2 regions of the Clostridium gasigenes genome follow, and region 2 is predicted to be linked to the other one. Evidence: predicted binding sites of a transcription regulator. Region 2 holds the regulator's gene; the other holds the start of a gene.
The links. Region 2 encodes HrcA, which represses chaperone genes, less so after heat shock. Its sites were predicted from a motif close to TGTTAGCACTCNNNNNNNNNGAGTGCTAACA; they were not measured.
Positions count from the first base shown of each region.

Region 1: a site for HrcA is predicted at 7,798-7,828, ahead of htpG (molecular chaperone HtpG). Genes of this name have one in related genera too.

Region 1 covers NZ_CP071376.1:2,997,162-3,014,138, reverse strand. The annotation lists gene J1C67_RS14040 (DNA topoisomerase III) at 1-394, opposite strand, end outside; gene J1C67_RS14035 (alpha/beta hydrolase) at 570-1,520, opposite strand; gene J1C67_RS14030 (GxxExxY protein) at 1,762-2,475, shown strand; gene J1C67_RS14025 (phosphotransferase enzyme family protein) at 2,929-3,873, opposite strand; gene J1C67_RS14020 (hypothetical protein) at 3,995-4,333, opposite strand; gene J1C67_RS14015 (GrpB family protein) at 4,484-5,017, opposite strand; gene J1C67_RS14010 (GNAT family N-acetyltransferase) at 5,127-5,597, opposite strand; gene htpG (molecular chaperone HtpG) at 5,880-7,760, opposite strand; gene J1C67_RS14000 (HAD family hydrolase) at 8,014-8,664, opposite strand; gene ymfI (elongation factor P 5-aminopentanone reductase) at 8,713-9,456, opposite strand; gene J1C67_RS13990 (dipeptidase) at 9,509-10,444, opposite strand; gene J1C67_RS13985 (metallophosphoesterase) at 10,447-11,421, opposite strand; gene J1C67_RS13980 (amidase domain-containing protein) at 11,657-12,808, shown strand; gene J1C67_RS13975 (hypothetical protein) at 12,873-13,544, opposite strand; gene J1C67_RS13970 (N-acetylmuramoyl-L-alanine amidase family protein) at 14,169-14,912, opposite strand; gene mscL (large conductance mechanosensitive channel protein MscL) at 15,211-15,639, opposite strand; gene truA (tRNA pseudouridine(38-40) synthase TruA) at 15,859-16,596, opposite strand; gene J1C67_RS13955 (exodeoxyribonuclease III) at 16,843-16,977, opposite strand, start outside.
Region 2 covers NZ_CP071376.1:116,794-133,770, reverse strand. The annotation lists gene lepA (translation elongation factor 4) at 138-1,943, shown strand; gene J1C67_RS00620 (patatin-like phospholipase family protein) at 2,105-3,016, opposite strand; gene hemW (radical SAM family heme chaperone HemW) at 3,282-4,430, shown strand; gene hrcA (heat-inducible transcriptional repressor HrcA) at 4,627-5,658, shown strand; gene grpE (nucleotide exchange factor GrpE) at 5,680-6,315, shown strand; gene dnaK (molecular chaperone DnaK) at 6,390-8,240, shown strand; gene dnaJ (molecular chaperone DnaJ) at 8,408-9,529, shown strand; gene J1C67_RS00590 (nitrite/sulfite reductase) at 9,726-11,276, shown strand; gene tpx (thiol peroxidase) at 11,414-11,911, shown strand; gene prmA (50S ribosomal protein L11 methyltransferase) at 12,125-13,066, shown strand; gene J1C67_RS00575 (RsmE family RNA methyltransferase) at 13,110-13,874, shown strand; gene mtaB (tRNA (N(6)-L-threonylcarbamoyladenosine(37)-C(2))-methylthiotransferase MtaB) at 13,874-15,178, shown strand; gene J1C67_RS00565 (histidine triad nucleotide-binding protein) at 15,222-15,563, shown strand; gene rpsU (30S ribosomal protein S21) at 15,683-15,859, shown strand; gene J1C67_RS00555 (hypothetical protein) at 15,884-16,039, shown strand; gene yqfC (sporulation protein YqfC) at 16,344-16,622, shown strand; gene yqfD (sporulation protein YqfD) at 16,628-16,977, shown strand, end outside.

The sequences.
Region 1 (16,977 bases), 1.2 Mb from region 2:
TCCATAATCTTTTTATTGGTTTACGAACTCCAGCTTTTTCTATTGTCCATCTAGCTACAAGTTCACCTTCACGCCCTGCATCAGTTGCAATTATTATTTCGTCTATGTCAGATCTTAGCATTAATTTCTTAACTTCATAAAATTGTTTAGATGTTTTTTTAAGTACTGTAAGTTTCATTGGCTTTGGAATCATTGGAAGAGTTTCCATGCTCCACTTTTTATATTTTACATCATAGTCTTCAGGGTCTTGAAGCCCAACTAAGTGCCCAAGTGCCCATGTTACTACATATTTACTTCCTTCTATATAACTTCCCTTGTTTTGATTACAATTTAAAACCTTAGCAAGTTCTCTCCCTACACTTGGTTTCTCTGCAAAAACTAAAATTTTTCCCATATTTTTATATCCTTTCTTTCTAAAACACTCTATAACTTGTTATTTAGTATTCTAATTTAATTATTTTAAAATTTATACTGTCTCTTTATTATAACATTAATATGAGATTTCACAATTATATAGGCTTTTTTATTCATAATAGGTTTATTAAGAAATTATATTTATTTAATATGCTTTAGTTCTTAATTTTTTCCCTTATAAATTTATATATTCTTTCAAAATACTCCTCTTCAATTATATCATCAGCCTCACAATGCTTTAATCCATCTATAATCCATAACTCCTTTTTATTATGAGGTATTGTATCATATATAATTTTGCTTCCAGCTACTGATGTGTAATCATCTTCACTTCCATGTATTAACATTATTGGAGTTGTTATGTTTTTTACTGATTCAAATGGTTTAACATCATTATATGAAAACCCACACTTTATCTTTGCATAAACACTCCCTGCAAAAGTTGCATACTCAACAGGTAGTAAAGGTATATCTTTTCTTTTTATACCCATTTCTATTCCACTTTTCATTGTATGATATGGTGCATCTAATATGTAAAAATCAACATTTTTCTTTTCTTCATTTAATTCTGTATGCATAGTTGCAGTTGCCGCCCCCATTGAAAATCCATGAACCCCAAGAAGTCCATCTTTATAACTTTCTGCTGTATAATCCACAACTGAATCTAAATCAAATCTTTCATATAATCCAAAAGTGTAATTGTCTCCACCAGTATTTCCAGTTTGTCTTTGATTATATACTACTACATTATAACCATTTTCTAAGTAGTTAAATGCTGTATTTAATACATCATGATAATTTCTCTCAATTCCATGAACAACTATCATCGAATTATTTGTTTCTTTATTTGATTTTATATTTAAAACTTCAATATCATATCCGTTTTTTTCACTTTTAATAAGTTTCTTTTCCTGTTTATAATTAGCCAGTTTTTCTAGGAGCTTGTCCTCGTTAGATTCATAATATTCTGCCATTGCTTGCACTGAAACTTCTGGTTTAGATCCTATAGACCCATCATAAACCATCTTCCCAACAATATATGTTATACCTACAAATAGTATTATTAATGATATTATAGCTATTTTTATTTTATTTTTCTTTATCATAATTCCTCCTAAATCCTTTGTTTATTATATATAATTATACAAAACATGCTTTGATTGTCAAATATTTTCACTATAAAATTAAAATAGGTGCAATCATTATAATATTTTAAGTTATTCTCTAGAAATATTAATAACTATTTCATTAAAATAGTTTATTCTAATATTGGTTTTAAAGTTGTTTTAAATAATTTAGTTAGATATAATAAAATTATCAGAAAAATTTTAAAGTCATCTAGTTAAAATGAGAAACCTATGGAAAAGTATTTCAACACTACTGGTGTATGTGTACCTAAAAAACATTACATGGTTAAATGCAGATTATATTTTTGATATTATTTTTAATGGAGAAATGAAAATATTTAATATAAATAATCCCTTAATTGCACTAGGTTATTTATACGGAATCTTTAAAGAAGAGAATACTATTATAAAAATGAGCAATAGAGTTTACGAACAAATAATATATGATTATTTTTCATCTAAACTTGAAAATACTACTTCTAATATTATTAATTATAATTTCAGAAATAACTTTCTGCTATTAAATGGTGGATTAGATATGAATAAAGTTCTTTTGAAGTTTCAACAATTTATGAAGGAACAATACTCTACTAAAGATTTGAAATTCTTAGAACACAATGGAAGAACATTATTTTTAGCATTCTTGAAACCTATAATTAATGGTGTGGGTTTTGATTTTAAAGAAGTTCAAATTTCTGAAGAAAAACGCTTAGATATAGTTGTTACCTATAATAACTTCAAATATATTATAGAACTAAAGATATGGCGCGGAGAAAGCTATCACAAAAAAGGAATTCAGCAACTTTATGATTATTTAGATATTCACAGTGTAGATGAGGGGTATCTATTAATATTTAACTTTAATGCCGATAAAGAATATAAAGATGAAGTAATTAAAATTAATAATAAAGATTTATTTACGGTATATTTATAAAGATACAAACCATGAAATATAATCTGCTAATTAAACACAATATCAGTAATTCATAACAAGAATTACTGGTGTTGTTTCGCTTAATAAGATTATAGTCCATTTGTTTATACTAGGAATTATTTTCAATGTAAATTTTTAAAGCTTTTATTAAAAGTATTAATGTATATACTCCTAATCCTAATAAAGCAATGTTTATTACGCCCCATACGGATGCAAATAACATATTATCCCACCTCTTTTTTTTACCACACTACAACTAACATCCAACGACTGGAGGCTAATTTATATTATATTTGCTTAGAGTTCTTTTTATGGTCTTTATCAATTAATTTTCCTGCTGAGTTTAAAAATACAATATAAAAGAACTTGCAATTGTACTTAAAGACAAGGAAATATATGTTAGGTGAACAAGAATATTGTCCATTACATTAACTGATAAATATGTTCATCATCTTAATAATGTCTTTTCATTTCGCAAAGATTTTTCCAATGCAATAACCATTCATATTGCTTATCCATATCCTTTTGGTCGATACTTTGAAATCCTTGGCAACGTACAATCCTAGCAATTATTTGATAGTGTCTAATTGCAACAAAGTCATAGATAGCATTGATTTCAGCAGCACTTATTGTCTGTTCTTTAATATACCCCTTATAAAACCGGTCAAATAAACGAGTTGTTTTATCATATGATTCCTCGCTAAAGTTATTAAAATTTGTGTCATCACTTAAATAGGCTACATCCATAATGGGGAAATCTCCTGATGCATCATCAAAATCAAGCAAAACATATTCACTAGCTTCTGTTTGCAACATATTCCCAACATGTAAATCACCATGGCAAAACCCTCTAGGCAGTATCCCTATGCGGTTCCATAATTCATCCCCATATTTTTCAAGTTCTATAATGCGCTCCGGAATATAGTTCACTTCTCTCATAATGGAGATATAATCGTCAATATAATCACTTTTAGTTCTAATAATAAGTTTATACGGATATTTTCCCATCAACCTATGAAGCCAGCCAATTTGCAAGCCAATATTCTCGATTTCAATTTTTCTATCAGGCTCTTTACCTTCAACAAAATCAAATAATATTCCGACACAACGACCTTCCGGGGTATCTAGATAAACACTCATTTTATCATTTTTTGTAGGCACGATTGAGATTGCCGGATAACCATTTTCTCTTAAGTATTGCAGAATATCAATTGTCTGAAAAGCGTCACCGCACTTTGAGCTACGATATAATTTTAGTACATACTTTTTATTATTGCTTTGAAATAAATATACACGCCCGATCATATCCCTATGTAGCTTGACCTTAACAACATCAACTTTATATAACTGATTTATGCTTTTAAGCAGACTACCATAATCTGTATATGAAGAAATCATTTACTTATTCACCACCTTAACTAATATTCCTTACTTCGTGTTAAATCACATTTGTGTCGATATGATTTCTACTCAACCTCTATAAAAATTGCACCATATTATTTTACATTGTCTTTAAACACTATATTATTAGATTTTTACCGTTAATTACTTTTTCACAAAAAACTATGCTAGAAATTGATAAGAATTTATTAGATATTTTAGATAGTGAAACTATCGCATTAAAAACCGATTTAACTGCTGAGCAATTAAAACAACTAATTATATATAATATTGAGTCTGCTATTGGTCTAAAAAGTGTTCCAATAAGCAATAAAGCAACTGCTATATAATGCCCAGCGAGTGATGGTGAAGTGGAACTTTGTCCTGAAAATATTAATATATACCCAATTAAATAAACTAATCTACCTAGAAATATCCCTTTAACTATTTCTTCTGATTTACATTCTATAAATCTCATAAATTTTCTCCCTATCTTTAAAAATATCATATACTTTTTCAGCTGTTGTTGATTTTTCCACCCCTGGTAAACCCTCTATTATAATCAATTTAGTTGCCATCTTTTATCCCCCTTCATTTTATACTCTTTTTAGCGTTTAATAAGTAGATTTTAATTATTATCAAATTCTTTTTTTGCTTTTTCTAATATCATAGTAATAAACTTATTCTTTCCATTTGTGTATTTAGCTCTATCATTTTCGTGTTTTATTGCTAATTCATTTTTTAACTTTGAGTATTCATCTATATATTCATCATATTTTTTAAGATACTTTCTGAAATAAATATGGTTTTTCCATATGTTTGAACCATATACTTCTATATGTAAGTAGTGTGTTCTTCTTTCTTCACTCCCTTTAGAAAAAAAGAGTCTTCCATCAACACCAGCATTATCTCTATATTCATAACCTACACTTTCTAACAAACTCCTAAAGTTATCTACAACACTTAAAGACTCAACGCCTACTGCAATATCTATAATAGGTTTAGAATCAAGACTTTCTATAGATGTGCTCCCAACATGTTGAATATTGAAAAGGTACTCTCCCATTATTGAACGCAATACTTTTTCTTCTTTAATATATTCCTCTTTCCAACAAGAATCATATGGAATTAATTTTACACATTTTCTCGATAATCCAATCATATCAACACCCCCTTTTTAATTTTTCTAAATTCTCTCTTAATTTTTTATTTACTACGACAACTATCTTACTCCCTAGGGGTCCTTCTCCTAAAATATTTACAAAAAATAATTAATTGCATATTTTTACATAATTAACAAGTGTCATTCTTTCATTTATAAATCTTAGCTCACCGACTTTTACATAACCCAATTTTTCATATAGGTGACAGTTGCCCTTTTCCTGAAATATTGTATCCAAAATCCATTTGCTTGCATTTGGATAATAACTTTCTATTTGTTTTAATGCTTCTTTTGCAATTCCTCTATTTTGGTACTCTGGAAGAACAGATAAAGCCGAAATTTTATATGTCATTTCCCCAAATTCCATTACTCTAACCCAGCCAACATTAATGTCATTCAGTTGAAAAATATATGCTGTGGTATTGGCTCTATCAATCTTCGCTTTAATTACCTCAACGCTTTCCATCGCAGGATTCACATCATAGTCATGATATCTATCAAGCAATGGTTCAAATGATTTTTTCTGTATATTGTGAACAATATCTGCAATGTCGCTTGAAATCTGTATTACCCTTAGCATCTCTACTCCTCCCGTTATATATAAACAATAATTTTTTCGTCTTAATCTACAATTATACTCTATTATTTTTTTATATATTATTTTTACTTTCTAACTACAGTTCCCTACTTCGTTCTTTTATTATACCCTATCAAGTTAAACATTGTAATATATTAAGGTAATTATGTTATTAAATGTATATAATATCCCTGTTCTATAAATCAATAACAATAAAAAAAACGATGATAAAGTTTAATCCTTATCACCGTTTTCTATATTAGATATTTTATAATTCTATTTTAATTACATCATTAATTTACACATATTATTTGCAAACTCCATTGGATCTTCTATAGTTAATCCTTCTATAAGTAATGCTTGATTATATAATAAATCTGTAAAAATGTTTAGCTTATCTTTATCATTTTCATAAGCAGCTTTTAGCGATTTAAACACTTCATGATTTACGTTTATTTCTAAAACCTTATCCGCCTTTGCAGCTTCGTTATTTGGCATAGCTTTTAGAATCTTTTCCATTTCAATTGAAAGCTCCCCTTCATTTGATAAACATACAGCATGATTTTTTAATCGCTTTGATGCTTTTACATTTTTCACTTTATTACTTAATATATCTTTCATAGCTTTAAACAATTCTTCATTTTCCTTATTATCAGCTTCAGATGTATTTTCATTTTCATTTGCTTCTATACCTAAGTCACTACTTGATACAGATTTAAATTCTTTTTCTTTATAATTCATTAGAATTCTTATTGCAAATTCATCTATATCATCAGTAAAGTAAAGTATTTCGTATCCTTTATCTAAGACACTCTCTGTTTGTGGCATCTTTTTAATTCTTTCAACTGATTCACCAGCCGCATAATAAATATACTTTTGATCTTCTGGCATTCTTTCTATATATTCAGCTAAAGTTATCATTTTTCCTTCTTTTGAAGAATGGAACATTAATAAGTCTTTTAGAATATCTTTATTAGCGCCATATTCATTGTACACACCATATTTTAATGTTCTTCCAAAAGACTCATAGAATTTTTCATAGTTCTCTCTATCATTCTTTAACATATTTTCTAATTCATTCTTTATCTTTGTTTTTACATTCTTAGCAATAAGCTTCAATTGTCTATCATGTTGTAATATTTCTCTTGATATATTTAATGATAAATCTTCCGAATCTACAACACCTCTAACAAATCCAAAATAGTCTGGCAATAAATCAGAACACTTATCCATTATCATAACACCACTTGAATATAGTTCTAAACCTTTTTCATATTCCTTAGTATAAAAGTCGTATGGCGTTTTTTCTGGAATGTATAAAACTGCATTATAACTTACTGCTCCATCAACACTTATATGAACATGACTTAAAGGCTTATCAAAACCATAATGTTTTTCGTTATAGAAATTTTCATAATCCTCTTTAGTAAGTTCTCTTTTATTTTTTCTCCATATAGGAACCATACTATTAACAACTTGCTCTTCTATATGCTCATCATATTCATTTTCTGTTCCTTCTTTTAATTCGCTCTTAGTTATATCCATTTTAATTGGATATCTAATAAAATCAGAATATTTCTTTATAAGTGCTTTTAGTTTGTACTCATCTAAATATTCATCATAATTTTCATCTTCTGTATTTTCTTTTAACTTAAGTATTATTTCTGTACCAATAGAATCTTTTTCGCAAGGATTTATTGTATAACCTTCTACCCCTTTAGATTCCCACATGTAAGCTTCATTACTATCAGCTGATTTACTTATTACAGTAACTTCATCAGCTACTAAAAATGATGAATAGAACCCAACCCCAAATTGACCTATTATGTCATGACCATCTTTAGCCTCATTATCTTTTTTAAATTGTAATGACCCACTTTTTGCTATAACTCCAAGATTATCATCAAGTTCTTCCTTAGTCATTCCTATTCCAGTATCTGAAATCTTTAATGTTCTATTTTCTTTATCCATTGTTATTTTTATAAAATAATTATCTTTTTCAAATGTTAAAGAATCATCTACTAATGCTTTATAATAACTTTTATCAATTGCATCACTAGCATTAGAAATAATCTCCCTCATAAAAATTTCCCTGTGTGTATAAATTGAGTTAATCATAAGGTCTAGAAGTCTTCTAGATTCTGCTTTAAATTGTTTTGTTTCCAAATTAACCTTCTCCTTTCCCATTAAAAACTATTTTCTTTTTTGTCACTCTACCATTAAGAGTGCTAATAATAATTATTATATACCCATTTTAAAATTGATGTCAACATATAATTTCCCTCTTATTTCCTATTATAAGCACAATTAATGTGACTTCAAAAAAATAACTAGTCAAATTCTGTTTTATTTTCTTTCAAACTCCTAATACCCAGCACCAGATCATCTGTTTTTTATTCTTTTTATATTTGTAAACTTATTAATTGATAAGTACACTTCTTAGTTCTTCTACTGTATCAACAACAATATTTGCGCCTGATTGTTCTAACTCTTTTCTGCCTCTAAACCCCCATGATACTCCTATAGATTTAACTTCGGCATTCTTAGCGGTTTGCATATCTACATTTGAGTCCCCTACATAAACGCACTCTTCTTTTTCTAATTTAAACTCATTCATTACTTCAAAAATAGTTTCTGGATTTGGTTTAACTTGATAATTTTTTCTTTGCCCAAAGACGATATCTATTTTATTATTAAAATAATTTTTAACCATTTCTATTGTAAACTCATGTGGCTTATTTGAAACTACTGCCAGTTTAATTCCTAATCCTCTTAATTCATCTAAAAGTTCACAAATACCTTCATAAGGTTTTGTTTCATCAACCATATGTTCTAAGTAATAATCATCATATAATTTTAATACCTTATTAAATAGGTCCTCCGTATAATCTTGTTTTGGAATTATTCTCTCTATTAATTTATATCTTCCATCCCCAACAAATTTCTTGTATTTATTAACCTCATAAGTGCTAAGTCCACACTCTTTAAGAGCATAATTACAAGCATTTGCAAGATCCTCTAACGTGTCTAATAATGTACCATCTAAATCAAAAATAATCGCCTTATACATTTTTCATCCTCCTTAGTCATATTCAAAAATTCAACATATAAACATGTCTTAAATCATTCCACCATCTATTCTTATAATTTGTCCTGTTAAGTATTTACAATTATCATCACATAAAAATGATACTGCTTTTCCTATTTCTTTTGCATCACCAAATCTACCCATTGGTATTTCCTCTTCTAAAGCTTTCCTTTCTTCTTCGCCTAAAAAACTATTCATTTCAGTTTCTATAACTCCTGGTGCTATTGCATTTACCCTAACTCCAGATAGTGCTACTTCCTTTGCAAGAGCCTTTGTAAACAAGTTTAAGCCACCTTTACTTGCAGAGTATAAAACTTCACATGAAGCTCCAACTTCCCCCCACATTGAAGATATATTAACTATATTTCCACACCCTTTACTAATCATATGAGGAAGCACATGTTTACTTAAATACATTGCACCTAAAAGATTAGTTCCTATAATAGCATCTATATCCTCTTCTGATGAATCCATAAATAATCCTATTTGTGATATTCCTGCATTATTAACTAAAATGTCTATTTTACCAAACATTTTTATTGCTTCATCAATTATTATTTTTGACTTTTCAAACGAAGATATATCACCCTTCAATAATTTTGCAGAGCCACCATTTGCAATTATTTCTACTAATGTTAATTCTGCTCCATTATCATCCTTTGAATAATTTATTATTACAGAAGCGCCATCCCTGCTTAATTCTAATGCAATTGCTTTACCTATTCCTCTTGATGCGCCTGTTACTAATGCTACTTTTCCTCTTAAGCTTCCCATTTTTTCATTTACCTCACTATCTTTACTATTTCAAAATTATTATCAATTAATATTATTTTAAACATTCTTTCATTACTCTTTTTACATTGCCAAAAAATATTTTTTCTATTTCATCATCATTAAATCCATTTTTATTTAAAGCATAAGAAAGCTTTCCTATTTCTCCTATATTATCAATTTCAACTTCATTTTCTATTCCATCAAAATCTGTTCCTAAAGCTAAAATATCTATTCCACCAATATTTTTTGTATGTTTAAGATGTAAAATCATATCTTCAATTGTAGGAATTTCTTTTTTCCCAAGAAATGCTCCGCAAAAGTTTAATCCCATAACTCCACCTTTATTTGCAAGCTTTACTATCATATCATCAGTTAAATTTCTTGAATGATTTGTTATAACTCTTGCATTTGAATGAGTTGCTATAAATGGCTTTTTGCAAATATCTATTAAATCATAAAAACCTGCATCTGATAAATGAGAACAATCTGGTATAATTCCAAAATGCTCCATTTCGGTTACTATTTCTTTTCCTCTTTTTGTTAGTCCTTTATCTTTATGCTCAAAGTTACTATTAGGATATCCTATACTATTTGGGAAATTCCATGTTAAAGTTATAAACCTTATTCCAAGGTCATACATTTCCTTAACTCTCTCAATTTTTCCTTCAAGAACTTCACCTTCTTCAATTGATAAAAAAGCTCCTATTTTCCCATTATCATTAGCTTTATCTAATTGGTCTAAATTTCTGACTATAACTATATCCTTTGAGTTAACTTCTATTTCAGCAATAAGATTACTAAAAATTCTTTTGAATTCACTATAAGGATTATCTACACAATCTAATTCTATAAATGTTGCAAAAACCTGCGCTAATGCTTTTGATTTTTTTAATTTCTCTATATCTACCTTACAAATACTTTTTTCTAATTTTAAATTCTCATGAAATAATCTAAGAGCTGTATCACAATGTAAATCTATTGAGTTCATAATTATCTTCCTTCCTTTGTTTTATTTTGCATTTTATTTCTAACTTCATCTTCCATTCTATATCTTTCATTTCTTACCCATAAAAGATAATCATCAATTTTTTCAGGTCCACCAATAACTTTTCTTCTAACCCAAAGAATTCCTGTATCTTGTGCTTCTACACTCCACTTTATTAAACTAATTTCTCCATTTTCTATTTCTATAGATGTCATAGAATCTGGCAACACACAACATCCATCATTAAAATATGGTGGCTCATTTTTCTTTGGGAACCTACTATTATGAGTGTGTCCACACAATAACATTTTGCTATTACTTTTTGCCCATCCCTTAAGCTGTCTATCAATTTTATTACCTTTAGTGTTACTCTTTGCAAGGCTTGTGGGATCTTTAAATCCCGCTATACCATTTAAAAACTTCCACACATATCTAACTAAAAATCTATTAATCATCCATCCAGTAGAGTTCATAAAATCTCCTTGATTACCATGGGTAACTAGAAATTTTTCTGAAACTTCTTCATATTTAAATGTTAATGCTTCATAAAATTCTATATCTTTAATAAATTTTAAAAAATTTTCCCCATAAGCTGATCCACATTTTCTTAAAGACCTATATTGGCTGCTATAAAAACTTTCTCTTTTCTTTATTATATCATGATTTCCATATATTATATAAAGTCTATTTTTGTCTTTAAATTTATTTAATATTTTAAAGACATTTTCATAGGCATATGCAATATCTTTAAAATTCTTATTTTTCCAAAGTTCATCGCCATCTCCAACTTCAACATAAGTAAATCCTTGCCTAAAATAATATCCTAAAGCTGTTTTATAAATATTTCTATTTGATAGTAATGCATCAAAAAATGTTCCGTCACCTCTATGAACATCTGAAATAAATACTATTTTATCTTTATTATCAAATTTAATTTCTTTTGAATTATTATATAAATATTCTAATTTTTTTATAGACATATTACGCTCCATTAATTATTATTATCCAATTTATAATATGAATTAGCATAGCTATATGCTAATTATTAAATAACTGATATTTTCATTACAAAATAAAAAAATAAATATATATAAAATAATAGTATTTTGTACAAACTAAACCTATCTAAAAAAATATTGGGCAACTAGACAACAATATTAAAGATATAATCTTTATTTAGTATTTTTTTAAAGCTATCTTAAAGGAGATTTTAATGTGAAGAATAACATAAAGAAATTCATAGTTTTTATGATAATCATTTTAATTTTAGACCCACTTGGAAGCACTTTAGTTTTTGCTGATGAACCATGCTCATTACCAGAGGAGGCAGCTTCAACCTTAAATGATACTTCACCTACAAGCGATGCCCTCAAATCTGAGTTTGACTGTTTAATTAAGGATTTATTTATTAAAAGAAATATTTCAATTGTTTCTGGAGATTGTGAAGAATTAAAAGATTTTTATGATTTAAATGTTAAAGTAAGTCAATATGCCTATGAAAGTGAAGTTAAAAAAGCCCAATATCTTATGAACTGGTCTGGTAAACAGTCTGTTGTTTTTAAAAATTTAGATTCTATTGTAAAGGTACGAAAAGTTAAAGAAAAAGAACCAGGATTATTTGGAGTAATTTGTGATGTAATTACTGAATTCAACTATTATTATACTGATTCACCGCAAGTAATAAATACTTTCAGACTTGGAACTAATCACTATCTAAATCTGAAAAAAACTGAAGATAGATATATTATTACAAAAGAATGGTACACTGACCCCTTTGCCGATTCTCTTAATTTAAATAATATTAAAACAGAAGAAGTAAAAAAATATATTTTATCTAAAGAAGCTCCAGCATATACTTCTAGCGAAAAAGTGCAAAAAGCTATTGATTATGCTCATACTTATTGTGGTGCATCTAAAGATGAAAATTTTATATTTAAGTATAATTCTTCAAAATATAAAAACCATAACCCAGATGGAGGAGATTGTGCAAATTTTGCTTCTCAAATTCTTCATGAAGGCGGTGGGCTTAAAAAAAATGGAACTTGGAATTATGCAGGAAAAAATGGAACAAAAGCTTGGCTCAATGCACAAGGGTTTAAAGGATATATGCTTGGAAGTGGCAGAGGCTCTTCTATAGCAAAAGGTAGTTACCAACAAGTTTATAAAGCAGCCTATAATATGCGTCCTGGAGATTTTGTAGCTTATGAAAGAAAAGGTCGTATTGTTCATATTTCAACTGTAACTGGATTAGATTCTAAAGGTTATCCTTTAGTAACTTGTCATAACACAGATAGGTTGCTTGTTCCTTATGATTTAGGTTGGAGTAATGAAAATATAACCTTCCACTTAGTTCATACACATTATTAAATATATAAGTAAAGGGACTGCTATAAATCTGATAGTCCCTTTACTCATACTTATATATAATTTTTTATCTATAAATTACATCACCTAACCTTGGAACATGTTGCATTTGTATTTTTTTATCATTGTATAAAAATTCAACCCCATCTATCCAATTACCATTATACTCTCTTTGTAATATAGTTTCTTCAAGACTTACAGTTGTGATTTTTCCACCAGTTGATCCTTGCAGATATGACCAGATCCAAGTTTGACCTTTAACTTTAAGTTTATCATAATCTACTATTCCTTCATTCTCTTTACTTTCCTTTAGATTAATAATAGCTATATCTTTGCCATTAATATTTTCAATTCTAATAAACTCAATAGGTAATCCTAAAAAACAGTTTTTTGATAAACTATATACAATATGCCTTAGTTGATACATTCTTGGATCTTTTTCTGTTGTTTTAGGCACAGATTTTTTTATCTTTATCTCTTTTTCATAAGTATCGATATTAGATGTATATATATTGAAATAATCTACCTCTACCTCCGGTTCCTTTACTTCTTTCTTCTTTACTTCTGGTTCTCTTACGCCTTGCTTCTCTACTTCAGTTTTATTTGTTTCTTCTTTCTTTACTTCAGTTTTATTTACTTCTTCTTTCTTTACTCCTGTTAGCTGTTTACTACTACATCCAGTTAAAAATACAAATAACATCGTTGTTATCAAAAATATTTTTATAACTTTACCTTTCATTCATAATACACCCCTTTATATTCCTAATTAAATCTATAAATCTATAAATCTATTAAGACCTTATAAACAATTCCCTTTGTCTTTATCATAATATATTATTCGATTTAAATAGTGTAAATTTCTTTAGCAAAGTTTCAAAACATATTTTTTTTAGAAACACCTAATCAAAGTTACTGATACAAAGGTGCCAATCACTTTACTTATATTTAAACATAACCCTACATACAATTATAGACTATAGTGTATAATAATCAGATCAAAACCTATCTCCTCTTGTAAAATCTCATAAGTTAATATAAAATCATTTTTTCAATTTCATTACATAAATATAATTCTATCTTTTACTTTGCTTAAATTAATTTCTATAACATCTTCTTTTGTATATTTAATTGCATTATCTATTAAATTAATTAAAATTTGTTCCATATCACTTTTTATTGCTACTATATTAACATCTTCTAAATCTGTTTTTATAAATAAATTTAATATTATACCAATTATAGTGAAGTTATTACTAAATTGTTTCCTACAAAAAAAGAACTATCATTTCTGAAAGTTCCTTAGTAAATCTGACTAGTTATTTTGCGAAGTTCCCTAACTGCAATATATTGGTATAATATTAAATCACTCACATACAGCTTCATTTTTATATTCATCTATTGATTTTGCAACAGCTTCCATAAGTTTCTTTTGATAAACTGGATCAGATAACATTTTATCTTCATTCCAATTACTCATAAATCCCATTTCAAATATTACAACTGGCACTTGTGACCAATTAAAGCCTGTTATATCTGGTCTTTCAAAAACTCCATTAACCTTTATTCCAGAAGTTTTCAAAGTTTTTTCTAATATTTTTCCATACTTATTACTATCTTCAAAAATACATTTAGTATCTTTTCCATTTTTAGATGGCACTAAAATTGTTGCACCAGTTTTTCCGCTATCATTTAAGCTATCACAATGTATTCTTATCGCTAAATCAGAAGTGCACTTATTTGCAACTTCTGCTCTCTCTGCATTACTTATCCTTACATTATGACAATCTCTTGTCATGACTACTCTATAACCTTTGTTTTCTAAAATTTCTTTTAAAATTATAGAGGCTTCTAAATTAACTATATACTCAGCTTTTTTAGTTGCAACTCCCGCTGTTCCAGATGATACTCTTGCTTTTCTTTGACCTGATCCTGGCGCTATCGGTTCTGTTTTACTATCACCTTTTTCTTGATGACCTGGATCAATACAAATAGTAAAATCTTTGTTATCCACTGTATCATTTTTTACCATTAATGCATTTGGAACTACAGTAATTAGATTTGTAACTATTAATATTGATAATATCATTGTACTTATTATTTTTTTCATATTTTCCTCCTTAGATTAGCTAAAGGACATTTAAATAAATAGTGAGTCAGTATTATAATCTATTTTTCATCATACTTTATCGGCAGATACCTCTGATACTTCACTAGCAAATTGCTACCGCTCTTTGCCATTTCAAAAAAATATCTATGGCATAGTTGACTTGTTATTTATTTTTACATCCCTAATTACACCTTATTAATAAGTTGCCCTAAGGATTATTTATTATTCTATAAACTAAAAACCCCAACAGTCATATTATATACTATCAAGGTTTTTATTAATGCAATATAATTAAAATTTAGTTAATTTTTTCTTTTTCCAAAATTGATGTACAGTTAGGACAGCGGACTGCCTTAATTGAAATTTTAGTGAAACAAAACTGGCAATCCTTTGTAGTTACTTCTTTCTCTGTTTTATTTGCTTGTTTCTTACCAATATTGCTTAATTTATTCATAGCCTTAACTAGTAAGAAAATTAAAAATACCATAATTAAGAAATTAATTACTGCTGTAATAAATGCACCATAACGAATATTAACATCAAATACTGTTAATACTAAATCGCTAAAATCTTTTTTTGCAAATAACCCTATAATTGGTGAAATTATATCATCAACCAAAGATTTAACTATTCCTTGAAATGCAGCACCTATAATAACACCTACTGCTAAATCTAGTACATTTCCCTTTAGTGCAAATTGTTTAAATTCTCCTAAAATTTTTTTCATTACTTATTCCTCCTTTGTATCTTCCAATACATTTTCTATATATCATTATCATCTTTTCCTTTGAATAATAATTTATTTTTAGACGACCTTAAAATATACTTGTTTCATTTATATCTAACATCAATAAGAACATTCTAAAAATATTATGTCCTAATAGTAAAAAAATATTACTTATTATATAATAATAAGTAATATAAACCAATTTTTATCAAGCTATTTTTAGTATTGTACATTTTTCAAAGCTAATCCATGAGCATGAGCTGTTGGGCCCGCTTCTGATCTTTGCTTAGCTTCAAGTATTTTTTTCATATCTTCAAACTTTTTAGTCCCAAGGCCTATTTCTATAAGTGTTCCTGTAATTATTCTAACCATATTCTTTAAGAACCCGTTTCCGTTAAACTCCATTTCTATGTTTCCATCATTTTCTCTAATGTTTATATAGTTAATAGTTCTAACAGTTGCCTTACTCTTATTTTTTAATGTTGTAAAACTCATGAAATCATGTGTTCCAACTAAAATAGCAGCAGCTTTTTGCATTTGCTCAATATCTAGCTTTTCTGGAATATGACAAGTATATTTCTTATTAAATACATTTCTATATTTATTATTATTAATTCTATAAACATAAGTTTTTGAAATTACGTTATATCTAGCATGAAATCTTTCACTTGTATCTTTCATAGCTTTAACCACTATATCTTCTGGTAAGTATTCACATAGATAATCTAACATTTCTTCTACAGTTTTTTCACAATTTGTTGTAAAGTTTGCTATGTAATTTTCTGCATGAACTCCTGTATCCGTTCTTCCACAACCTATTACTTGAATTTCCTCTTTAGTCATTTTAGCTATTACACTTTCTAATTTTTCTTGGATTGTTGCAATATTTCCTTTTTGCGTTTGCCATCCTTTATATCTTGATCCATCATATTCAATTTCTATTTTTAAGTTTCTCATTTTTTTATCCACCTTCACTTGTTTATACTAGGCACTTTCAAAAAAATATACTATCGAATTGGTCTTTTTTTTAAAGCACCTAAATAATAATTTATTATTTAGACATTTTTTCAGATGTCTTAGTCTACATTTTTATATTTCTAATTTAAGAAAGCCCTATACGGACTCCTTATTATAACTCATTAATTACTAATTAGCTAATTATTATTTATTAACTATCTTATACGCTTATTTCTTTTAGATACCTTATATATTCAATATTAATTCTACTGGACAATGGTCTGATCCTAAAGTTTCACTATGTATATCTGCATCTTGGATTTTCTCTTTTAATATCTGTGAAACACAAAAATAATCAATTCTCCATCCTGCATTTTTTAC
Region 2 (16,977 bases):
AGTTAATAATAAAAGTATTTTAAAATACTTTTATTATTGACACATAATAAGCTTTCTATGATATAATTAGCTGATTTAATTATAATGGGGGTGAAGTAACTGCTTTAACTTAACATAAGGGTTAGCAGTTTAAATATATGGAAAAAAATAGACAAGATAATATTAGAAATTTTTCAATAGTAGCACATATAGATCACGGCAAGTCAACTCTTGCAGATAGATTATTAGAGTTAACTGGAACTTTAACAAAAAGAGAAATGGAAGAACAAGTTCTAGATAATATGGAAATTGAAAGAGAAAGAGGAATTACTATTAAGTCTCAAGCAGCTAGACTTGTTTATAAAAGAGCTGACGGAGAAGAATATATATTAAATCTTATAGATACTCCAGGACACGTAGATTTTACTTATGAAGTTTCAAGAAGTTTAGCAGCCTGCGAGGGAGCTGTTTTAGTAGTTGATGCAACTCAAGGAGTTCAAGCGCAAACACTAGCAAACTGTTATTTAGCATTAAATAATAATTTGGAAATAGCACCAGTAATAAATAAAGTTGATTTGCAATCAGCAAGGCCAGATGAAGTTAAACAAGAAATTGAAGATGTAATAGGAATTGAAGCTGGAGATGCACCTATGATATCTGCAAAAACAGGTTTAAATATACAAGATGTGTTAGAAACAATTGTAGAAAAGATACCAGCACCTAACGGTGATGAAGAAGCTCCACTTAAGGCGCTAATATTTGACTCATGTTATGATAGCTATAAAGGTGTAGTTTCATATGTAAGAGTATTTGATGGTGTTGTAAAACCTGGAACAAAGATTAAGTTAATGGCAACAAACAAGATTTGCGAAGTAACAGAGGTAGGAATATTTACTCCTAAGTTATTACCAATATCAGAATTAAGAGCCGGAGACGTTGGATACATAGCAGCATCAATTAAAAATGTAAGAGATGCAAGAGTTGGAGATACAATAACTGAAGCAGATAGACCAGCAGAGGTAGCAATGGAAGGGTATAAACCTGCTATACCAATGGTTTACTCAGGTATTTATCCAGTAGATGGAGCAAAATATCAGGAGTTAAAAGATGCTTTAGAAAGATTGCAAATAAATGATGCAGCATTAAATTTTGAGCCGGAGACATCAATAGCTTTAGGATTTGGATTTAGATGTGGATTCTTAGGACTACTTCATATGGAAATTATTCAAGAAAGAGTAGAAAGAGAATTTAACTTAGATATAATCACAACTGCGCCATCAGTTATTTATAAAGTTATTACAGTAAAAGGTGAAGAAATTAAATTAACAAACCCAACAAATCTTCCAGCCGCAACTGAAATAGATTATATGGAAGAACCAGTTGTAACGGGTACAATTATATCACCAACAGAATACGTTGGTGCAGTAATGGAACTTTGTCAAGAAAGAAGAGGAATATTTATTGGAATAACATACTTAGAAGAAACTAGAGTTTCAATTAAATATGATATTCCGTTAAATGAAATTATTTATGATTTCTTTGATACGTTAAAATCAAGAACTAGAGGTTATGCATCTCTTGATTATGACTTCAAGGGATATATAAAAACAGAACTTGTTAAGTTAGACCTTATGTTAAATGGAGATGTAGTAGATGCATTATCTATGATAGTGCCAGCTGAAAGAGCATATGCAAAGGGTAAATCAATAACAGAAAAATTAAAGGCAATTATTCCAAAACAAATGTTTGAAGTGCCAATTCAAGCTGCCATAGGAACTAAGATAATAGCTAGAGAAACAGTAAAAGCAATGAGAAAAGATGTTTTAGCTAAATGTTATGGTGGAGATATATCAAGAAAGAAGAAACTTCTAAATAAACAAAAAGAAGGAAAGAAGAGAATGAGACAAGTGGGATCAGTTGAAATACCACAAGAAGCATTTATGTCTATCCTTAAAGTAGATTAGTATTTAGAAAATTCAAAAGTAAACAATATTTTAATACTATATGTTTTATATGAGTTAGTAGAATCTTTATAAGCGTTTTAAAAGAGTCAGATTACCTTAGGGGCATCTGGCTCTTTTAAATTATAATTCATTAGATGACTAAGGCATCATAAAATAAATAATTAATTAAGAAAAATAGTTTCTATAAATTTATAAGTTTCTGTTAAGTCAACTTCAGTTCCTAAGTTTTTTAAAAAGGGGACAAACTGGGGCTTATCCATTGCTATAAACTTTGAAACTTTAGGATTTATTCTAAAATAATTAGTTTTTAAAAATTCTTTGCAATAGATATCTTCTAAATAGCTACTTCCATCCATAACTAAGGATAGAAAAGGTGATTTCATTTTTGCAAAAGGGTGAAATGCCCATTGAGCGGCACCCCATTTTGAAGTATCACCTATAATTGTATCAGGACTATCGCCTGTACCTATGGATAAAAGTCTAAAATCATTTCCAGATGATAGAGTGCTAAAGCAATTCATAGCGCTAAAAACAGCAGCAGCAGTAGGACTATTTGCAACTACCCCACCATCTATAAAATTATTATGAGAAGGGAAGTAGGTAGGAGCAGCAGAAGTCGAAAGTGCTACATCTATAACTCTAGAATTATAAGTTGAGTTATTACAAAGATTATTAAAGAAAACAACTTCAAAGCTATCTTTAGTAAATCCCTTAACATTAAAGGATGGTACGAAAACATATTTCTTTAAATCTTTAATTAATAAATCTTCAGGAAAATAATCTAATAAAAGTTGGCTTAAGTTGTAATTACTGTACTTGGGTTTAAATATGTTATATTGACTTGGTGAAAAAATTTTCTTTGTATTGCTATAGCTATATAAATCATCAACAAAATTGGCAGTTTTACCATAAGCTAAGGAAAGTGCAATTAAAGAACCGGTTGAAGTGCCTGCAAATAAATCAACTTCATCTAAAAGATTCGGAAATTTTTCGCAAATTCTTTTCAAAATTCGTGCAGATAAGGCGCCTTTAATTCCACCACCATCAAAGGATAAAATTTTAAATGTCTTCAATGTTAAAACTCCCTTATACAAAATAATTATACAAATAATATATTCGAATTTAATATTTAGGTTAAAGATATTATAAATAAAATAACTATGCTAAAAATATTTACAAACTATTAGAAAAATATTATGGGTAATTCCAATTTTATTTGGTAATATAAAAGTAAATAATAAATTAATTCTGTTAAATAAGGCATTGAATAAAATGCCTTATTTTTTTAATAGCAATATAAAGCTAATTAAAAGATGAATTAGGAAGAGAGCTGAACAAATGAATATAATAAAAGAAAATAAAGAGATATCATTATATGTGCATGTACCATTTTGTAAACAGAAGTGTTTTTATTGTGATTTCCCATCCTATGCAGCCTTAGAAAGTTTAATGGAGGATTACGTAGAGGCTTTATGCACTGAAATTGAAGAAAAAGCTAGTGGATATTTAATAAAAAGTATATTTATAGGTGGTGGAACTCCGTCTTATTTAGAAACTCATCAAATAAGAAAAGTTTTAAACTGTATATCTAGACTTAACTTAATGGAAAATATGGAGTTTTCTATGGAGTGTAATCCTGGAACTTTAGAAGCTGAAAAATTAATTGCTATGTTTGAAGGTGGAGTAAATAGAATAAGTATGGGGCTTCAAGCAGTTCAAGATGGACTTCTTAAAGATATTGGTAGAATACATACATTTAAACAATTTGAAAAGAATTTTAAATTAGCTAGAAAAATTGGATTTAAGAATATAAATATAGATTTGATGTTTGGACTTCCACATCAGAAGGTTTCGCAGTGGAGAGAAACTTTGGAAACTATAGCTAAAATAAATCCAGAGCATATTTCTGCATATAGTTTAATAATAGAAGAGGGAACATGTTTCTACAAAATGTGGAATGAAGATAAATTAATATTACCATCAGAAGATGATGAAAGAGAAATGTATGAAATTACAAAAGGTGTTTTAAAGGAATATGGATATAATCAATATGAAATATCTAATTATTCAAAAGAAGGATACGAATGTGAACATAATAAAGTTTATTGGAGATGTATGCCATATCTAGGAGTTGGATCTTCATCTAGTTCATTTATGGATAACTATAGATTTAAAAATATAAATAATATAAAAAAATATATAGAGAATATAAGTTTAAAAAGTAGTGTAGAAGAAGAAAGAAGACAAAATTCTAAGGAAGATAATATAGAAGAATTTATGTTTATGGGACTTAGGCTTTTAGAGGGAATAGATAAAAATGAATTTAAAGCTAGATTTGGAATTAATATAACAAGTATATATAAAGATATAATTGATAAAAATATATTGTGTTGTTTAATGGGAGAGAAAAACAATAAGGTGTTTCTAACAGAAAAGGGAATTGAGTTATCTAATAAAGTAATGAGTGAGTTTATATTAGATAAATAATTTTTTGAATTTAATATTTAGGAAAATGGAGTAATTATTAGAAAAGTGAAGTAAATAGCATTTATTTAAATTAAATGATGTTATTTAATAAAATTTAATGGCATTTTAAATTGACAAAAATCCTAAAGAATAATATATTAGTAATATAGTCATTAGCACTCGACTTGAATGAGTGCTAACAGATAGAGGTGATGTCATGGCTATTGATGAAAGAAAAATAAAAGTGCTTCAGGCTATCATTAATGACTATATCAGCACAGGAGAGCCTGTGGGCTCGAGAACATTAGCAAAAAAATACGACTTAGGAGTTGGCTCAGCTACAATCAGAAATGAAATGGCTGACCTAGAAGAGTTAGGTTATTTAGAACAACCTCATACATCAGCAGGTAGAATTCCTTCAAGTAAGGGCTACAGATTGTATGTAGATAGTTTAATGGAAGTTGACCCTTTAACTCTTCAAGAGGAGTTAAGGATAAAGGAATACATTATAAACTCCGCATTGTATGAAGTTGATAAAATTGTAAAACAAGCAAGTACATTACTTTCTGAACTTACAAATTTAACTTGTATAGTACAAACTCCTTCAGTTAGAAAAAGCTATATAAAATCTATACAATTACTTAAGATAGATAACCATAATTTGGTTTTAGTAGTTGTTACACAAAGTGGTTTAATTAAAAATAATAGAATAAGAGTAGTTGAAATGCCAGAACAAAGTGAATTTCAAAGAATAAATGAAGTTTTACAAATAAGACTTAAAAATTTGACAATAGAAGAAATAAATTTAGAAGTAATTAACAGTCTAAAAATTGAATTAACAGGATATGATGAAATATTTAATGGTATGTTACCAGCTTTATATGAAACGTTGAGTCAATCGGAGAGTACAGATATATTAGTAGAAGGAACTACTAATATATTTAATTATCCAGAGTACAACAATATAGATAAAGCTAAGGAGATAATTTCTCTTTTAAATAATAAAGACTGTGTAATTGAACTTTTAGAACAATCGGGTGATATAAGTGTTAAAATTGGGGATGAGAACTTTTTTCCTGGAGCAAAGGAATGTTCAATTATTTCAGCAGAATATTCTCTAGGTGGAAATGCAATTGGAACTATTGGACTTATAGGACCTAGAAGAATTAATTATTCTAAAGTTATAGCAATTATGGCTCAAGTTATGAAAGAATTAAATAAAAGTATTACGAACCAACGTATAGAATAAAATAAAATGAGGTGTAGTTAAATGGAACAAAAAAGAGAAGTTGAAGAAGATATAATAGAAAAAGTTGAAGCCGAAGAAGTTGAAGCTGAACAAGTTGAGACTGAGGACGTGGAAAATTTAGAAAATGAAGAATCAACAGATGAAGTTTCAGAAGAAAATCCTAATGAAAAGGGAGAAGAGGAAGAAAAAGAAAACCCTCTAAAAACACTTATGAAATTTAAAGATAAAAATAAAAGACTTTCTAATGAAAATGAAGCACTAAAAGAAAGATTACTTAGAGTTAGTGCAGAATATGAAAATTACAGAAAAAGAACAATTAAAGAAAAAGAAGGTATATATACAGATGCTTGCGTAGATGTATTAAAGGAAATATTACCTGTAATTGATAATTTAGAAAGAGCATTAAGTGTAGAAGGAAATATAGAAGACCTTAAAAAAGGTATAGAAATGACTATTAAAGGTGTTAATACTTCATTTGAAAAGTTAGGTGTTAATGAAATAGATACAACAGGACAATTTGATCCAAATCTTCACCAAGCAGTTATGCATATTCAAGATGAAGAATTAGGGGAAAATGTAGTTGCTGAAGTATTCCAAAAAGGATACAAAAAAGGCGATAAAGTATTACGACATACAATGGTTAAAGTTGCAAATTAATAAAATAGTTATTAATTTGACAAATATAAATATAAAAAGCTAATAAGTATAAAAAATTTAGGAGGAACAAAAAAATGGGAAAAATTATAGGAATTGATTTAGGAACAACAAATTCATGTGTAGCAGTAATGGAAGGTGGAGAACCAGTAGTAATCACTAATGCAGAAGGCGCTAGAACTACTCCTTCAGTAGTTTCATTCCAAGCAAATGGAGAAAGATTAGTAGGTCAAGTAGCTAAGAGACAATCAATAACTAATCCAGATAAGACAATAATATCAATAAAGAGACATATGGGAACAAACTACAAAGTAGATATAGATGGAAAATCACATTCACCACAAGAAATATCATCAATGGTATTACAAAAAATTAAAATAGATGCAGAAGCTTACTTAGGCGAAACTGTAACTCAAGCAGTTATAACAGTTCCAGCTTACTTCAATGATGCTGAAAGACAAGCAACAAAAGATGCTGGTAAAATAGCAGGGCTTGAAGTTTTAAGAATAATAAACGAACCAACAGCTGCAGCTTTAGCTTATGGTTTAGATAAAATGGATACAAACCAAAAGATATTTGTTTATGACTTAGGTGGTGGTACTTTCGACGTATCAATTCTTGAACTTGGAGATGGAATATTTGAAGTTCTATCAACAAACGGAGACACAAAACTTGGTGGAGATGACTTTGATGAGAAAGTAATGAATTATATTGCTGATACTTTCAAGAATGAATATGGAGTTGATTTAAGACAAGATAAAATGGCTCTTCAAAGATTAAAAGAAGCTGCTGAAAAAGCTAAAATTGAATTATCATCATCAACACAAACAAACATTAACTTACCATTCATCACAGCTGATGCAACTGGTCCAAAGCATATTGATATGAACCTTACAAGAGCTAAGTTCAATGAACTTACTCATGACTTAGTTCAAAGATCAATAGAACCAATGAAGAAAGCATTAAGTGATGCTAAATTATCAATTGGAGATATCCAAAAGATAGTATTAGTTGGAGGATCAACAAGAATACCAGCTGTTGTAGAAGCAGTTAAGAACTTTACAGGAAAAGAACCTTCAAAGGGCGTTAACCCAGATGAATGTGTTGCTATGGGAGCTGCTATTCAAGCAGGTGTGTTAACAGGAGAAGTTAAGGATGTATTATTATTAGATGTTACGCCTCTAACACTTGGAATCGAAACTTTAGGTGGAGTTGCTACTGCTTTAATAGAAAGAAATACAACTATTCCAGCTAAAAAGAGTCAAACATTCTCAACAGCAGCAGATGGTCAAACATCAGTTGAAATTAATATAGTTCAAGGTGAAAGACAAATGGCTGCAGATAATAAGGCTTTAGGAAGATTTACTCTTTCAGGAATTTTATCAGCAAGAAGAGGAGAACCTCAAATAGAAGTTACATTTGATATAGATGCTAATGGTATTGTTAAGGTATCAGCAACAGATAAAGCAAGTGGTAAAGAAGCCAATGTTACAATTACATCTTCAACTAACTTAAGCGATGCAGAAGTAGAAAATGCAGTTAATGAAGCAGCTAAGTTTGCTGAAGAAGATGGAAAGAGAAAAGAAAAAATAGATGTTAAGAATAATGCAGAACAAGTTATTTACCAAACAGAAAAAACTTTAACTGAACTTGGAGAAAAAGTTTCAGAAGAAGATAAAGCTAAGGTAAATGAAAAAGTAGCGGCACTTAATGAAGTTAAAGATGGAGAAGACGTAGAAGCTATAAAAGCAGCAATAGAAGCATTAAATCAAGAATTCTATGCTATATCTTCTAAAATGTATGCAGATGCAGGAGCACAACCAGGAGCTGAAGGATTTGATCCAAACAATATGGGTGGAGCAAATGCAGGAGCACCTCATGATGATAATGTAGTTGATGCAGATTTTGAAGTTAAAGAAGATAAATAGTAGTAACTATATGTTATAATGGATTATAATAAAAAAGGGAAGACCTTAGATGTCTTCCCTTTTATAAGGTATAGTAAAAAATAACTAGTCAATGTACATGGAACCTTGGACTGTTATTTTAAAGAAACTCCTTAAAGAACAAAATTATCTAGGCGGTGAAAATATACATGGCAAATAAAGATTACTATGCAAGCCTTGAAATTCAAAAAGGCGCTAGTGAAGATGAAATTAAAAAGGCTTTTAGAAAGCAAGCTATGAAGTATCATCCTGATAAAAATCAGGGAAATGACGTAGCTGAAGCAAAATTTAAAGAAGTAAATGAGGCATATCAAGTTCTTTCAGACCCAGAAAAGAAATCTAGATATGATCAATTTGGAACAGTTGATGGAGACCCAGGATTTGGCGGCGGTGGAGCTGGTGGATTCTCAGATATGGGCGGGTTTGGTGATATTTTCGAAAGTTTCTTTGGAGGCGGAGGCGGAGGCAGAAGAGCTAATGGTCCGGCTAGAGGAGCTGATGTTGAATATAGCGTTACTTTAACTTTTGAAGAAGCTGTTTTTGGAGTTAAAAAGGATGTTTCAATTAATAGAAGTGAAAACTGTGAATATTGTAGTGGATCAGGAGCTAAGGCTGGTACAACAGCTAAAACATGTCCTTCATGTAATGGAAGTGGGCAAGTTAGAGTTCAAAGACAAACACCTCTTGGAAGTTTTGCAAGCACTTCAACTTGTGACAAATGTGCTGGAAAAGGTAAAATTGTAGAAACACCTTGTCCATCATGTAGCGGTAGAGGGAAAACTAGAAAAAATAGAAAAATTAGTGTTAATATACCGGCAGGTGTTGATACTGGAAATGTAATGCCACTTAGAGGCGAAGGTGAACATGGAACTAATGGGGGTCCTGTAGGGGATTTATATATTAGAATAAATGTAACTCCGTCAAAGAAGTTTACTAGAAAAGGTGTAGATGTTTATATAGATACACATATTTCTATGGCAAAAGCTGCACTTGGAACTGAAATTACAGTTTCAACTGTTGATGGAGATGTTAAATATACTATACCTCAAGGTACTCAATCAGGAACATTATTCAGATTAAAGAATAAAGGTATTCCAAGAGTTAACTCAACAGGTAGAGGGGATCAATACGTTAAAGTAATAGTTGATATCCCTAAAACTCTTAATGAAAAACAAAGAGAAGCCTTAAAAATGCTTATAGAAGCATCGGGAGAAAGTTTTGATGAAGTGGCTCATAAAAAGGGCATAAAAGACTTATTTAATAAAAAATAATAAACAATAAAGAGCTCAGGATTTTCCTGAGCTCTTTATTTTTCTGTAAATAAGTTTAACAAGATATATTAAAAACTAAGTTCCAAAGAAAGTAAATAGGTAAATAGGTATGAGCGATATAGATATTTCCAATAAGTAAGTATATTTTTTAGTGATATAATTAAAAATAGAAGAAAATATTTTTAGGAGTGATAACATGACTAAGTTAAAAGAAATCTTATTAGGTGAAATAGAAGAGTTTAGAGAAGTAGGACATAGATTTATTAATAAAGAAATAAATATGATGCAATTTAAACATGATTCAGGTGGAATGGGGGTATATGCTCAACGTGGTGGGGAAAAATTTATGATAAGATTTAGAATACCTTCAGGAATGACAGATATTCGTGAAATGAGATTAATTAGGGATATAACAGAAAAGTATAATTTAGGTGGAATGCATTTTACAACACGTCAAGCTATTCAGTTACATGGGCTGGATATAGATCCAATTTGTGACATTATGAAAGAAGCTTTAGAATTAGACATTTATACAAGGGGATCTGGCGGTAACTTTCCAAGGAATGTTGCTATATCACCATTATCAGGAGTAGATAGGGATGAAGCTTTTGATATTACACCATATGCATTAGCTGTAGGTAATTATTTTATGGAGGAGATATATACTTATAAACTACCAAGAAAGTTAAAAGTATCATTCTCAAGTAGTGAAGAAGATGGTGCGCATTGCAGTGTTCAAGATTTAGGTTTCTTAGCAGTAAATAAAGATGGGAAGGAATATTTTAAAGTTTATTTAGGTGGTGGGTTAGGTAGAAATCCTAAACTTGCGGTTATGTTAGACGAACTTATAGAATCAAATGATATTTTGTATTATGTTGAGGGTATGATTTCTATGTTTAAGGCAGAAGGAGATTATGAAAATAAGAATAAGGCTCGTGTTAGATATATTTTAGAAAGAATGGGTAAAGAAGAGTTCTTGAAGTGCTATAAAAAGCACGTAAGTGAAGTTAAAGCTAATGGTGGCTTTGACTTGAAACTAGAAGCTAAAGTTTATAATAAAGAGGGAATAATAATAAATACTAAACATCCAAGGTTATATAGACAAAAGCAAGAAGGCTTATATAGTGTTTACCTTCATCCAATAGGTGGTCAATTAACATTACAGCAATTAGATATTATATTAGATGAATTAGAAAATTGTGATGATGCTGAAATAAGGTTGTCAATGACTGAAGGTGTTTGGTTTAGAAACTTAAATGGAAAAGAAGCAGAGGGTCTTCTTAAACTTACACACGGAATGGGAGGGGAAACTAACTTAGAGCAAAGCATAGCTTGCATAGGAACACCTACATGTCAAATTGGATTATGTAATAGCCAAGGTGTTTTAAATAGTATTATTGAGTACTTTAAAGATAAAAATTTTAATGAAGATATATTACCAAAAGTATATATATCGGGATGTGGAAATTCATGTGGAGTTCATCAAATAGCAGGAATAGGGTTTACTGGTAAAAAGAAAAGAGTTAATGATAAAGTAGAAGAATGTTTTGAACTTCATATAGGTGGAGAATGCAAAGCATACGATGCAAGGCTTGGAAAAGTTTATGGTGACCTAATAAACACAGAAATACCTAGATTTTTATATGAACTAGCTTTGTTGATTAAGGAAGAAAATATAACATTTACTGAGTTTATAATTAATAGAGAAACAAAATTCGAAGCAATAGTTAAGAAGTATTTAGTATAAAAAATATATTCATATAATAAATGATAATAATTATCATTTACAAGGAGATTGTTAAGGGGTATAATCTAAGTATAATAATTAATGTTTTTTGGAATGATTAATATTAATGAAATAAATATATGAAGGAGGAATAAAAAATGAAAAAAATTAAGTTTAAGGGTAACCCTCTAACACTAGAAGGTAATACTGTTTCGGTTGGGGAAAAAATGAGGGCTTTTACGGTATCAGCTAATGATTTAAGTCCATTTACATTAAAGGATACAAGTGGAGTTAGAGTGTTTTTATCAGTACCATCAATAGATACTGGTGTATGTGATATGGAAGTTAAAAAATTCAATTTGGAGATAGGTAACATAAAAGGTGCAAGTTGTTATACAATATCAATGGATTTACCCTTTGCACAAGCAAGATGGTGTGGAGATGCGGGGGTAGAGGATGTTAAGATTCTATCTGATTATAAAGATAGAAATTTTGGAGAAGCTACAGGAACATATATTAAAGAGTTAGGGTTATTAACAAGAGCATCATTTGTTGTAGATTCTGAAGATAAGGTAACATTTGTAGAATATCTTGAAGAAGTAACTAATGAACCTAATTATGAAAAAATATTAGAAGCTATAAAGTTAGCTAAATAGAATTTTAACAGCTCTTAAAGCACTGAAATTAATTAAATTTCAGTGCTTTTTTAATAAGGCATTGTAAAATAAATAATAGACCCAAAATCAAGGATACTGGTGTATTATTTATTTTATGATGCCTAAGGTTAATTAACATAATACTAGACACAATCTTTACATAAGTGTAAAATATAGAATTAGTCAAAGGATGTAAAGAAAGGATTGATTTAAATGCAAGGAACTTGGATAGAAATTAGAGTAATCACAAAAAGTGAGGCGTTAGAACCAATTTCAGGAATATTTTATGGATTAGATTGTAAGGGTGTAGCTATAGAGGATCCAAATGATATACTAGAAACAAAAGAAGGTCCATTAACTTGGGATTTTGCGGACATTAATGTGTTGGAACATAAAGGTAAATGTGCTGTTGTTAAAGCATATTTCTCAGAAGAAGATGAAATTGAAAAGATAATAGCCTATGTTAAGGAGAAGGTTGAAGAAATTAGAGACCTTGGAATTGATGTTGGTGAAGGTATAGTAGAAAATGAAAAAATATTTGAAGAAGATTGGGCAAATAACTGGAAAAAATATTATAAACCAACTCTTTTAGGTGAAAGAATAGTAGTTAAACCAACTTGGGAAGAGTATATAGCAAAAGAAAATGAGTTAGTAATAGAATTAGATCCAGGTATGGCTTTTGGAACAGGAACTCATGAAACAACAAGAATGTGCGTTCAAGCTTTAGAAAGATATGTTAATTTAGATAGTACTGTTTTTGATGTAGGTTGTGGAACTGGTATACTTGCAATTGCAGCAGCAAAACTTGAAGCTAAAATGGCTATAGGGGTTGATTTAGATCCAGTTGCAGTAGAAGTAGCTAAGGAAAATGTAGCACATAATAAATTAGAAAATATTGAAGTGTTATATGGAAATTTAGTAGAAGTCATAAGTGGAAAGGCTGATATTGTTGTAGCTAATATTTTAGCTGAAATAGTATGTATTTTAACAGATGATGTTAAAAGGGTTCTTAAAGATGGTGGATACTTTATTTCATCAGGAATTATTCATGACAGAGTTGAAATGGTTGTTAGCAAATTAGAAGAAAGTGGATTTGAAGTTTTAGAGAAGAATAAAGATGGCGAATGGAACTGTATAGTTGCAAAATTAAAGTAAGGTATTTACTCGGAGATGCCTAGAAGGTTAGGAGAGAGGATATATGCATAAGTTTTTTACACCAAAAGAAAATTTTTCCGAAACAGAAGGAAGAATAGTTGGTGATGATGTAAAACACATATACAAGGTGTTAAGACTAGCGAAGGGTGAAAAAGTAGTTCTTAATAACTGCGTTGGTGAAGAGTTTTTAGGAGAAGTAAAAAGTGTTGAGAAAACGGAAGTTATTATATCAATTTTAGAAAAATTAGACATAAATAATGAAAGTGAAGTTAAAATATATTTGTTCCAAGGATTACCTAAATCTCAAAAAATGGATTTAATAGTTCAAAAGGGGACTGAACTTGGCATTGCAGAATTTATACCAACAATAACCTCAAGAGTTGATGTTAAGCTTAAAGGTGATTTTAAAAAATTAGATAGATTAAACAGGATTGTTTTAGAAGCATCAAAACAAAGCAAAAGAACGATTGTGCCAAAGGTTTTAGAACCTATAGCATTTGAAGAGGTTTTAAATAGAATAAACACTGTGGATTTAATGTTAGTACCTTATGAAAATGCAGAAAATTTTGGTGTAAAAACATTGTTTAAAGAACTAAAAGATAAAAATGTTGACTTAGGAACTATTAAAAATATTGGTATATTTGTAGGACCAGAAGGTGGATTTGAAGATGAAGAGATAAGCATACTTAAAGAGAAGGGTGCATATATTATAACTTTAGGAAGTAGAATATTGAGAACAGAAACAGCTGGATTTGTAGCTACTTCTTTAATTCAATATGAATTAGGTGACTTAGGGGGAGATATTTAATGAATGTTGCATTTGCCACACTGGGGTGTAAAGTTAATCAATATGATTCAGAGGCTATGGCAGAAAAATTTATAAGAGAAGGATATAGTGTTGTAGATTTTAATGAAGTATCAGATGTATATGTAATTAATACATGTACAGTTACTAATATGGGTGATAGGAAATCTAGGCAAATTATTGGAAGAGCAAGAAAATTAAATGAAAATGCCATTATAGCTGTAGTTGGTTGTTATTCTCAAATGGCTCCAAAGGAAGTTTCAAAAATTCCAGGCGTTAATGTAGTGCTTGGAACTAGAAATAAGGGTGATGTAGTTTATTTTGTGAATAAAGCTAAAGATGAAGGGCAGAATCAAGTTCATGTTAAAGGTGTACTTAAAAATAAAAAGTTTGAAAACTTGAATATAGAAGAATATCAAGATAAAACAAGAGCATTTTTAAAAATACAAGATGGATGTAATAGATTCTGCACATATTGTTTAATTCCGTATGCTAGGGGGGCTGTATGCTCAAAGGATCCTATAAAGGTAATAGAAGAGGTTAAGAGCCTTGCAAGCCATGGGTTTAAGGAAATAATACTATCAGGTATTCACACGGCTTCTTATGGCTTAGAATTAGAAGGAAACATAACTTTAATAAATTTAATAGAAGAAATAGAAAAAGTAGATGGGATTGAAAGAATTAGAATAGGATCTATTGAACCGGCATTCTTTACTCCAGAAGTAATAGAAAAGATTAAAGGCTTTAAAAAGTTATGTCCACACTTCCATTTATCTCTTCAAAGTGGTAGTGATGGAACCTTAAAAAGAATGAATAGAAGATATGAGGCTAAAGAATATGCGATGTCAGTTAAGCTTTTAAGAGAAACTTTAAAAGATGTTTCAATAAGCACTGATGTTATTGTGGGGTTCCCAGGAGAAACAGAAGAAGAATTTAATGAAACATATGAGTATTTAAAAAGATTAAAGTTAACTAAAACTCATATATTTAAATTTAGCCCAAGAAAAGGAACAAAGGCTGCTGATATGCCTAATCAGTTAGATGGAAAGATCAAAGAACAAAGAAGTAAAATGCTTATAAAGTTAAATGGAATTAATGAAAAATCATTTATAGAGAAATATGTAGGTAAAGAGATGGATGCTTTAATGGAATTTGAAGTACCTGGAAAAGCTGGAATAGTAGAAGGTTACACTAAGAACTATATAAAAGTAGAAGTGCCTTGCAATTGTACGGATGTTAGAGGGAAGATATTAAAGATTAATATAGAAAAAGCAGAAACTAATTTTGCTGTAGCTAAATTAGTTTAGGAATTTAGAAAAATTTTATTTATATATATAAGGCGGTGAATTTATGAACTGTATATTTTGTAAAATAATTAATGGTGAAATACAGAGTAAAAAGATTTATGAAGATGAAAAAGTTTATGCTTTTTATGATATAAATCCTGAAGCACCTGTACATTTTTTAGTAATACCTAAAGAACATATCATAAGTGCTAATGAAATAAGTGAAATAAATTCGAATATTATTTCACATATATTCCTTGTTATTAATAAGCTAGTAAGAGAGCTTGGAATTAATAAAGAGGGTTATAGAATAGTTAATAATTGCGGCGAATTAGGGGGACAGACTGTTGATCACATGCATTTTCATGTTTTAGGTGGGCGAGGGTTAAAGTGGCCACCGGGTTAACAGTTTTTCAATCTATTATTGACATTGCAATTGCAAATATTGTATAATATAGCATGTGTTGTTAAGCCCGTAGCTGAATTAAATTAATTAATTTGAGCTAACGGAGGGAGGGATATAGGATGTCAGAAATTAAAGTTGGAGAGAATGAAACACTAGAAAGTGCATTAAGAAGATTTAAGAAAAAATGCGCTAGAACTGGAGTTCTTGCAGAGGTTAAAAAAAGAGAACACTATGAAAAGCCAAGTGTAAAGAAGAAGAAAAAATCAGAAGCTGCAAGAAAGAGAAAGTTCAAGTAGGGTTTAATTCTTTTTAAAGAATTTATGAAAATGCCATCAGTAAAAGATAGACTTCAACAAGATAAAGTTATAGAAATTTTAGAAAAAGAAGTCAAGCAAAAAGAACAACGCTTGAATTTAAAAAGGGAAACAGACGAGATTTGGAAGGTCAGTCACAAACTGAATAAAAATCTTAGTTAGTTACCTTCCTCAGCAGTTATAATGATATTAGAAATTATTAAAAAAACAGCTACACCATTGGGTGGAAATAACAGTTGAAATAACATTAGATATATTGAAAAAAGTTAAGGTTTCAATTATACCAGAAATAATTGGTAGATCAGATGATAAATTTATTAATTAATTATAAAATAATATTTAACTAATAAATAGTAAAAGAACTCAATATTTTATTGAGTTCTTTTTGTTGTCTAAAAAAGTAATTTTTTTTTTTATTTAATCATAAAGTACAAAGAGGGATTATTAAATAAGGAGAGGATGCTTTATGGAAGAAAAATTAAATAAAAGTAGGGAAATTATTATAGAGAAGTTTGATTTACCTAAAGATGTTATTTTGGATGTTCCTAAAATTATAGTTATAGGGGATAGAGAAATAACTATAGAAAATCATAAAGGAATCATTGTATTTGAAAGAAATATAATAAAAATAAATAGTAGGTTTGGACCAATAACCATAAATGGAGAGAACTTTGAAATACTATATATAGGAAGTTCAACTACAACAATTAGTGGTAAGTTTAAATCGATAGCATATGAGAGGTAACATATATGGGGTTAAATAAATTTAAAAATGGGAAAGTTTCAGTTGAAATTAAAGTTTTAAACCCTGAAAGAATATTAAACATATTATGGAATAATGAAATTAAAGTGTCTAATGTCAAAAAAATAGACATAGCTACTTTAAGAGTAGATATAGACTATAATGATTATGCACAGTTAAGAGAAGTTGTAAATAGAATAAATGGAAAAATGGATATTGTAGGCCGTGATGGACCATTATTTTTACTAGGAAAACTAAAAAAACGCTCTTCTTTAGTAATTGGGGCAATAATGTTTATTGGAATAATATTTTATTTATCCACTTATATTTGGGGAATTGAAATAAAAACAAAGAAAAA